DNA from 3 places in the Paenibacillus sp. JT22N1 genome. Region 3 is predicted to be linked to each of the others. Evidence: riboswitches for the same ligand, from Rfam matches in the RefSeq annotation. Region 3 holds a riboswitch; each other region holds the start of a gene.

Region 1 (3,207 bases), on a different contig from region 3:
GATGGAATTTTAAAATTTGTCATAGACAAGTATAACGAACTTGAGCATGCTTCCCAAGAACCGTTCCGCCCAGACTTCATATACTGAAGTAAGGAAACAGTTGGGAGGCGTGGATATGGCACCACCTAAAGGGAAGGGCAAGGCATCCAAGAAGAAAACACTTTCATCCAGAGTGCAATACACGATGAGGATAGTGGAATCGTCCACATGCGCAGTTTGTAAGACGCCATGCACAAGAGGACTTCGATATTTGGCCCTAATGTCGGAGCCGGGAGCTGTTGGAAAAGGGGTTCCATGTATTTTGACAAGAAGAAAGATCAACTAATGCAAAAGTCCACGCCCCGTTATCAAAGGCGTGGACTTTCTTCATTGTGGGATATGTTCGCTTGGGATAGAACACTTATTTTCAATAAAACGAATTTGATTCTCAAGTCGATTTCGATGCTCTTCTTGTTCTTTGTCGGAAGAGGCTGTTTGCCCTTGGAATTGTTCAAGCTCTTGTTTTAAACTATGCAGGTCAGAGCCCGCATTCGCACAGTCATAATTGCTTTCTAACTGATCGAGCATATATCGGCCTCCTGATGTGAAATGTCGTTAACTCTGACCTTTCTTATGTTTCTTATTGCTTTTCTGATCCGTTGAACGTGTTGTTGTATTTTTTCTGGATTGTCCTTGCTGCGTATGAGATTCTGACATGGTTGTTCACTCCTTAAAATGTAGGATTTTGGGCGGTGCGTGATTATTATAAGCATTCGGCTGAATTTGATACGATAAAAATGAGAAATCCTCAACCGAGTCCATTGAAGGAAGAGTGATCTAATGAAAAAAGCCCCGCGAGCGATTTGAAATCGTTCGTCAGGGCTATGTGCGGTGAGTGAGTATGGATTAATGGTTCGGTGTCAGCAATTTATCTTCTAAGGATTGTTTAACCTTCTTGATTGCATCTGTCTCTAATTTGTGGTTTTGGTTAAATTTAGTGCCTGTCAATGCAAGCGCTTCCTTAACCGTCATTTCCACACGAATCAATTCTTCACCTTGCGGGATTTGCACGGAATTGTTGCCCATTTGTATCACTCCTATGTCAACTTTTTGAAGTGGAAACCTTGATTTGATGCACTTTCAATATAACACACCATGTTAGGTTAAGCAAGGGACATTAAGACCTATTTTAGAAAAAAGAATGTCGGAAACTCAGGTTATAAATTTGCTTTTTTCGGCAGCAAGGACGGTGTGTTTGAGCAGCATAGCGATGGTCACTGGGCCAATTCCAGCAGGGACAGGGGTAATTGCGCTCGCCTTTTTGTGACAAGCATCGAAATCAACATCGCCAATGTTGCCAGCATTGTATCCAGCATTGTATCCAGCATCTAAAACGACAGCACCTTCCTTAATCCAGGCTCCTTGAATAAATGCAGGTTTACCAACGGCTGCAACGACAATATCAGCTAATCCAATAATTAAGGGGAGATTGTTTGTTTTAGAATGGCAAATGGTGACAGTAGCGTTTCTATTCAGCAGCATAAGCGATACGGGTTTACCTAAAATAGGACTCCGACCAACGATAACCGCGTGCTTGCCTTCAATAGGAATCTGATAATAATCGAGGATAGCTAGAATAGCGGCTGGGGTACAGGATGGAAAGCTGGCCACTCCAAAAGCATTTTGAGCAAAGCCCAGCATGGTAACGCCATCCACATCTTTTTCGATCTGAATGGCCTCAAACGCAGCTCTTTCATCAATATGGTGTGGAACCGGATGCTGCAATAAAATACCATGGATCTGAGGATCCTCGTTTAATTGTTGGATAACGGCAATAAGTTCCTCTGTCGTAGTTGATTTATTTAGGTGGATTCGTCTGGAATCAATGCCTAGCCGCTTGCATGCACTGCTTTTCATACGTACATAGGTTTCGGAAGATGGGTCATCGCCAACAAGTATCGTAGCTAAACATGGCGGGATACCTCTTGCAGACAGTTGTTTGATTCTTTCGACTAATGTCTCTTTAATGCTTTTTGCTACGCGTGTACCATCCAAAATTAATTTTTCTGAATTCATGTTTCCCTCAACCCTTCATTTGTTTGTAAAAACACAAAGAGGTAAGGGGGATAAATCCCCCTTACCTCTGCCCAGGCGTACGGCTGTAACATCAATGTGCTTCCTCATGGGTATCCATGCTTCGCCAGTCACACATCAACTTTTAATTGATCTAATCATAATGGCAGGTTATGGAATATGCAACTCTTAAAAATGATTTATTGGTGCTGTTGATTGCTTTCGATCAACCATAACAACGGATTTCAACAATCTCTGCCCGTTCCGTCCCGTTCGTCGCTTCAACGACCACACGAAGTCGATCAGTCGTTACAACTTCTGGCAAAAGATGAACATGTTTGCGCGTATGATTATCGAGTCCCTCAGCTACTGTGGTCCAATCACCGCCGATGAAGGCCTGAAGTTTATAGTCTTTGACCAGTTCAGGAATGATCTCGAATTCCGTCCGATGATGATGTAAATTAATTAAATCTTCGTTCACGTCATCATTGAAAGTGAGATGTACGCTGCGAATCCGCACAGCCTCCGGCCAACTGGCTTCAAGCCACTCTGGCTGCGAGACCTCAAGGCCAGCCGACGACCAAAGATGAGGGCCTCCGTAAGGACGCTTATATCCATCGGCAGCTTTGTCGACTGCGAATGCAGATGTGGGAGCGAGCAGACGGAAGCAGATTGGCTTCCGAATGAATGCTTTCGCGCTCCAATCAATGACCGGCTGATGATGATGCATATCACCGAAATCTACGGCATCTTTTGATGCAGCATCATGCTTGAAGGAAAGCACACCCGTTTGTGGTCTGGCTGATAGATGGACCGAAAGCGCCGGGTTGCTTCTGAGAATGATAAAAGCATTCTGAGCGGTTTCAGGATGCCATGAAAGGGCAGCCTTTACCCACTGCTGAGAACCCTCGGCTACAGCTACTTGAATGGACGTCACCTGTGTGTGTGGGACGTAGTTCTGCGGCTTCCCAGTGCTCCAGAGCTCTACTGTCAGCTCCGTAGCTTCCGAAGCATCCAGCAGCAGCTCAATGCCGTCAATGAACGGATCTGCCGGCACGAGAAGCGCCACATGCGCGGTCAGCGGCAGCACCGACGCAGATTGCTCGAGCGCAAGTCGCGTCAAGGTGCTGGAGGCTGTCATCTCAGCGCGGAGCA
Region 2 (3,207 bases), on a different contig from region 3:
TCAAGATCGGCGATCCGGCCAAAGCGGTGCAATATATTATTTCCGTCATTAAAAGCGGTAATGTGCCGCTCCGGCTGCCGGTTGGATCTTATTCTGCAGACACGATTCGCGAATCGTATAACAATAAGCTGAAAGAGCTCAGCGTATGGCATGAGCGTTCGGCTGAAGCGGATTGATGATAGTTCTGTTTGAAGACGAGATCCTCCAAATGTAGATTGTTAATTGAGCCATCTTATTAATGAACACTTGAGGAGGAATCTTGCATTCGAAGGTGAGCGCTTCGCCTAGTCCGCTACGTACGCAGCTACCCGGAACAGCTGCCTTTCCTGCGCGACCTGGTGGGCCGGAGGCTACACGAAAGCCAGCTCCAGCCGTTAATGAAGGTGAACCGTATCATAAGTAAGGAAAAGAGCCGTAGATGAAATGCCCCCTTAGAATAGCCCTTTTGCCGTAGATGCAGGGGGCTATTTCTGTTACGCCTTCCATGAACTAATTTTACTAAATCTTAAAATGGTGAAACCATTGAGCTAAGCACTACCCTTCACTTTTGTTAATCTATCCAATGATACGGTGAACCGTACCACAAGTCGTTGAACTAACGGAAACGATAGTTCAATTAACCGCTTTATCATGAGGCGGTTTTTCTTTTGGTTGAAATCAACAATATAGAATAACAGAAAACCATATTCTCTATTTAGGAGGAACGGTTTTTTTATTCCTTCCATCAAGCAGCCTGACTTATGTCCAAGCAATCACTATGTAGGGAGCATATGTTTATATCGTAATGAAAATTCACTGAGGGGAATGAGTAAATATGAGCGGAGTAGGTACTAGCGCAGCAGCTGTTTTGGTTCTTTTTGTTCTTTTGGTAATCATCTTATCAGCAACTTGTGTGTGGTAAAATTCTTTAATACAACACTAATATCGAGAAAAACAAAAACGGTTCCTATCGCGAAATAGATGCGCGAACACGGATCGTTTTTTTCTGTTGTTGGAAACTAAAAAACACCTTCTCATAAAGAGAGAGATGTTTTAAATGAGAGGCTGACAGAGACGAGTGTACTGGTAATATACAATATATGTTCAAGTGGATAGTTCCGCATTAGGTCAATACCCCATTTCGATACCCATTTCACTATTCCTTCCAACAAGCAGCTGTAGCCGATCAGATATCCCACCACTAACCGTCACGATACGTAGTTTACGGGTTATACCTTAATGGATTTGTGCAATACGCTGATTTTGATTACCATAACAACAACTTTGTGATCGCTCATTATCAGTTTGTTTGGACTCACTATTTCGTGGAAGCTGTTACTATTTTCGGTCTCTTCACATTAATACATTTTTTAAGATACCGACTTAAAAATAAGTGGGAAAGAAATAGAAGTCATTACGGAGAACGATAGTTGAAAGAGACTGTAAGCAATAGTTTGTAAGAAGTACTTCAAAACTTATTTGTAATTCAGGTTTTTTGCCCGAAAACACCACTTCAAAACTTATTTGTCACCAAACAGGAGATGATTATGCTAAATAATTAACGAACTTTATTAGGCGGGGTTTGCAGTCCCCAGCATTAAGCTAAAGGGCAGGTTAACGTGATAATTAACTTGATTATATTAGTTTTTTCGGACTATAATAAAGTAAATATTTGGTATGTGTAACTGGCGAAACGTGGAGTACCACGAGGAAGCACATATTTCAAACGCCGTTCGCCTGGGCAAAGTATTTGATCTAAGATCAGATGCTTTTTTTTTGTTTCATTCATGAAAGGGACGGTGTTATGGAATGAAAATAGCTTATATTCTTTTTGACAAGATGACAACATTGGATTTTGTCGGCTTTTATGAAGCGGTATCTTGGCTAAAAATTCTAAATGCTAAAGAAGATGTGTCTTGGGATCTCTGTGCAAAACACGAGGAAATTACAGACGACCGTGGTATGACAATAAAGATAAAGCATATTAGCCCAGATCTGTCTAAATATGATTTGATATTTATACCCGGAGGTATGTCTACCAGAGAATTGAGATACGATATAGAGTTTGTTTCTTGGATACAAAGTGCTCGTGATGTGGAATACAAAGTGTCTGTTTGTACGGGTGCTTTGCTTTTAGGTGCCGCAGGGTTCTTAACTGGTAAAATGGCGACAACGAACCCATCTGCTTACGAATTATTGACTCCTTATTGCACAGAGGTTGTTAAGGCTCGAATTGTACGGGATGGGAATATTTTTACCGGCGGAGGTGTTTCAGCTTCTATCGATTTAGGTTTGTACCTTGTTGAATCATTAACGAGTACAGATGTAACGGAAACGACTAAAAAGATGATGGATTACCCGTACTATCATTCAGGGAAATTGACTAGTGTTTTCATGCCGTACGAGTGATGGAATAGTTAAAATTACAAATCACGAATGAAAGTTAATTATTTTCAATAGCTTCATATAATTTAGGGGGTGAAGGCTTGATTATACGTTTATTGGAAGATAAAGATCGAAGCCAAGTTAATGATATTATGGCAAGTCATCCTCTTCAATTCCCAGAATTCATCATTGATAAATACCCGCAAAGGTGGTCTGATTTTTTGGAGATAAAGGATCATAAGAACTGCGGGTATTACGTGGCACATTCCGATATTATTCTTGGCCATGCTGGATATATTTTTGATGTCGAAACAGGCTTTTATGAAATAGTTGGGGTAGCAGTTCATAAAGAATGTCAACGTAAGGGAATCGGAAAATTACTACTTGATACCATATGTAATCAGGTCCATTTAATTGGTGGGAAACAGGTGATTCTACACACTTTGGGTCATATCAGAAATGAAAAAACGCTAATTTTCTACCAGAGTATCGGTTATGAGCAAGTAAACTTTGAAAAGGACTTCTTTAAATCTGATTATCATAGAGTAACTTTTGTGAAAAAGTGGGACTAATAGTATTCCGCTAACGTAATGTTGAAATGTGATAATTAATTGTTCAAAACTGGCTCAGTCGTTCTGATTGTTGAGCATTGAAGAAGGAAGAGTTTATTGACCGAAAAAACAAATCGTGATAGTATTGATTCATAAATTTCGAATTCGAACTATAGAGGGATTTGTATGAATGATCAGGATCTACAAGCTACATTGAAATTGTTTATCGTCCTTTCACGAGCTTACAAGAGTGTATTGGAACATTCGCAGATCGATGCGCAACGCCACGGGT
Region 3 (3,207 bases):
GGCAGCGGTAAAATCGTGAACATCGCTTCTATGCTGACCTACCAAGGCGGTATCAATGTTCCTGGTTATACAGCAAGTAAACATGCTATTGCTGGTGTTACCAAAGCATTAGCCAACGAGTGGGCTGGGAAAGGCATCCAGATCAATGCCATCGCTCCTGGTTACATGACGACTAATAATACAGCACCTATCCTCAAAGATGAGAAACGCACACAATCCATTACAGATCGAATCCCGGCAGGCCGTTGGGGCTCACCAGAGGATTTGAAAGGTCCTGTTGTTTTCTTGTCATCACATGCGTCGGATTATATGAACGGACACGTACTGTGCGTGGACGGCGGATGGATGGCTAGATAGATGGGTATCGGTACGTTAGCCCATACCGTCGGCCATCTTCCATTGAAGCAATTAACAGAGAAGATAAGCGGACGAGGCATTGACTTCGTTCAACTGGCACTCAGCAAAGCAATTAGTGATATTGACACCAGCCTCGGTAGGCTTAGCCCTGCTCTAGCCAACCACATTGGTGAGCAATTCCAACGTTCTGGTATCAGGATTGGCGTACTTGGCTGTTATATCAACCCGATTCATCCAGATCCGCAGCAGCGGCGTCATGAAATCAACCGGTTCAAAGAGCATCTGCGTTTCGCCAGAGACTTTGGTACTTCTATCGTTGCGACGGAAACGGCTGAACTAACGACTTACCTCTCGCAGGATTCCGAGCGTTATGAGGCCATTGGTTGGGCAACCCTTAAGCAAACAGTTGAAGAATTAGCAGAAGAAGCGGAACGTTGGGGTGTCTTCATCGGACTCGAACCTGTTTTCACTCACACGTTATCTAGCAGTGAGAAAATGGTTCGAATTCTGGATGAGATTCCTTCCAGCAATCTGGGGGTTGTGTTTGATCCAATTAACCTGCTCCCGCCAACAGCAATAGATTCACAAGATGTTTTCCTTGATCAGGCATTTGCTGCTTTTGGTGACCGGATTGTCCTCGCCCATCTTAAGGATGTTGTCATTCAGAACGACAAGCGGAAAGAGGTACGATCTGGTAAGGGTATTTTCCAAACGAAATCGTTTTTGGAAAAGCTGTACCGGGCAAAACCAGGCATCGATATCTCCTTAGAACAGCTTGCTGATGATACGATTGACGAAACCGTTCAATACGTGAGAAGCCTTTTGACTTAATAAATTGGCCCCGTTCTCTCTATCATTGGGGGGAGTGGGGCCCTCCTATTTGGAATTACGCCTATTTCTTTATATCTGGTTCTGTCATAACTTCGTACGCGTTACCCAAATAAGACTGCAGCGCCTTTAACGCCGCAACCCCCACCGCTATGTCATCCTCACCATTCCCACCACTTACGCCGACTCCGCCAATGACACTGCCGCCCACCACAATCGGAAATCCCCCGACGAAAATAGCAAACTTGCCCGGCATCATCGCATGAATACCAAATGCCTCACCATGGATTGTCGCAGGGCCACCTGGCTGATTGAACAAATGTGTTGATCGCCTGTGACCGCTAGCAGTAAACGCCTTAGCCATGGCAATTTCCGGGCTCGTATTGCGAGCGCCATTCATTCTTTCTAACGCAATTAGATACCCGCCATCGTCTACGATACATATCGTTTCGGCTGCATTCGCTTCTATTGCCGCTTGTATGCCTGCTGCGATCATGACCCTCGCTTCCTCTACTTCAAGCTTAAAAACCGATTTCATAAGTCTTTCCCTCCCTGCTTGTCGGCCATTATGAAGTGCGCAACAAACGCCTCTTCCATTCATATGGGGACGTTAAGGGTTTAAGTCATGGTCATCACTTGAAAAAAGATATTGAATTTCGGTGCGAGCAATTGTAAGATTATAGAAATTGAACCGATGTGTGACTGGCGTAAACATGGATAACCATGAGGGAGCACATTGCAAACAGCCGTACGCCTGGGCAAAGTATTTGATCCTTGATCAAGTGCTTTTTTGTGCTTCAATGACAGTAGAAAGGTCAGGTGGCTGTTTATGAAAATGGCATTCGTACTTTTTGATGGGGTAACTGCGTTAGATTTTACCGGCTTTTATGAAGCTATCACATGGATGGGCATTTTGGGAGCTAAAGAGAATGTCTCTTGGGATTTCTGCTCCAATAAGGGGGAAATTACGGACGACCGAGGCTTAACCGTTAAGGTAACACATGTCTATCCCGATCTATCAGGATACGATCTCCTGTTTGTACCTGGCGGATTTGCAACGAGAAGCCTAAGATTCGACGCTGCCTTCATCTCTTGGCTCCAAACCTCAGCTAATGTGACTTACAAGGTTTCTGTGTGTACTGGTGCGTTGTTACTAGGTGCAGCCGGATTCCTGCATGGAAAAAAGGCAACCACCAATCCTTCCGCCTACGATTTATTGACGCCGTACTGTTCCGAAGTTGTAAAAAAACGAATCGTCAGAGACGGGAATCTCTTTACCGGTGGCGGCGTTTCTGCCTCCATTGACTTAGGATTATTCGTGATTGAATCGCTCACTGACTCTCATTTCGTGCAACAAGTTCAACAAAAGATGGATTACCCGTACTATCAATCGGGACGGTTGTTTAATGTGAATTTGGAGTAACTACCTACTAATAAGGATAAACGGCTTACACTTGCCTTGGACGAGAGCAAAAGTGTGTGTGTGAGCGTGAGAGTGAGCGAGTGAGCGAGTGCGTTTATTAAGGTTGATGTACTTTTTGCACAGCCTATTTGTTGCAATGATGTATTTCATCGTTAGATTCAAGTTGAGGTCGCATTGCGATTGCTGCATCGATGTTTTACATCGTTAGGAGGGCGATTGGGAGTATAACGGCTCATAAAAGATTGATGGAACGATATTTTACATTGTTGCAATGGAGCTCAAACTTCGTTTTAATGCTGTAACGATACTTTTCATCATTGCGTCACAGGGCGGCAAACTCTGCGTGTACTGCCTATCTCTCAGACATCTTCGAAAACTTTTTGGACAGCCACTCTCATATTGTCCAAATCACTCATACCAGAAAACAATCCAAATCTCCACTTCTTAACAGGGCTAAACCTCCAAAAAAAAATAAGCCCCCCCAACACTCATAAAGTGTCTGGATAGGCTTATCTGCCTTATTTTTTAGGTTGTTCACGGTTAACACGAACGGGTCTCTCGACCCAATTCTCACGATTCATACGTTGAACCTGGTTAAT

The links. Region 3 has a riboswitch for ZMP and ZTP ahead of AC58UU_RS03855 (DJ-1/PfpI family protein). Riboswitches for the same ligand answer to the same signal wherever they lie in the genome.
Region 1: linked by a shared signal. The riboswitch ahead of AC58UU_RS01545 (bifunctional 5,10-methylenetetrahydrofolate dehydrogenase/5,10-methenyltetrahydrofolate cyclohydrolase) and the one ahead of AC58UU_RS03855 (DJ-1/PfpI family protein) in region 3 are both predicted to bind ZMP and ZTP.
Region 2: linked by a shared signal. The riboswitch ahead of AC58UU_RS32685 (DJ-1/PfpI family protein) and the one ahead of AC58UU_RS03855 (DJ-1/PfpI family protein) in region 3 are both predicted to bind ZMP and ZTP.

Annotation. Positions count from the first base shown of each region.
Region 1 is NZ_JCAUAW010000001.1:336,836-340,042, forward strand. Features, by position in the region: gene AC58UU_RS01525 (M14 family metallopeptidase) at 1-13, shown strand, start outside; gene AC58UU_RS01530 (hypothetical protein) at 116-325, shown strand; gene AC58UU_RS01535 (DUF2524 domain-containing protein) at 367-567, opposite strand; gene AC58UU_RS01540 (hypothetical protein) at 886-1,065, opposite strand; gene AC58UU_RS01545 (bifunctional 5,10-methylenetetrahydrofolate dehydrogenase/5,10-methenyltetrahydrofolate cyclohydrolase) at 1,192-2,055, opposite strand; ZMP/ZTP riboswitch at 2,118-2,197, opposite strand; gene AC58UU_RS01550 (FAD-dependent oxidoreductase) at 2,279-3,207, opposite strand, start outside.
Region 2 is NZ_JCAUAW010000023.1:99,332-102,538, forward strand. Features, by position in the region: gene AC58UU_RS32675 (SDR family NAD(P)-dependent oxidoreductase) at 1-176, shown strand, start outside; gene AC58UU_RS32680 (hypothetical protein) at 260-403, shown strand; ZMP/ZTP riboswitch at 1,651-1,729, shown strand; gene AC58UU_RS32685 (DJ-1/PfpI family protein) at 1,789-2,388, shown strand; gene AC58UU_RS32690 (GNAT family N-acetyltransferase) at 2,466-2,936, shown strand; gene AC58UU_RS32695 (MarR family winged helix-turn-helix transcriptional regulator) at 3,102-3,207, shown strand, end outside.
Region 3 is NZ_JCAUAW010000002.1:2,922-6,128, forward strand. Features, by position in the region: gene kduD (2-dehydro-3-deoxy-D-gluconate 5-dehydrogenase KduD) at 1-357, shown strand, start outside; gene AC58UU_RS03845 (sugar phosphate isomerase/epimerase family protein) at 358-1,188, shown strand; gene AC58UU_RS03850 (GlcG/HbpS family heme-binding protein) at 1,250-1,723, opposite strand; ZMP/ZTP riboswitch at 1,874-1,952, shown strand; gene AC58UU_RS03855 (DJ-1/PfpI family protein) at 2,015-2,608, shown strand; gene AC58UU_RS03860 (hypothetical protein) at 3,127-3,207, opposite strand, start outside.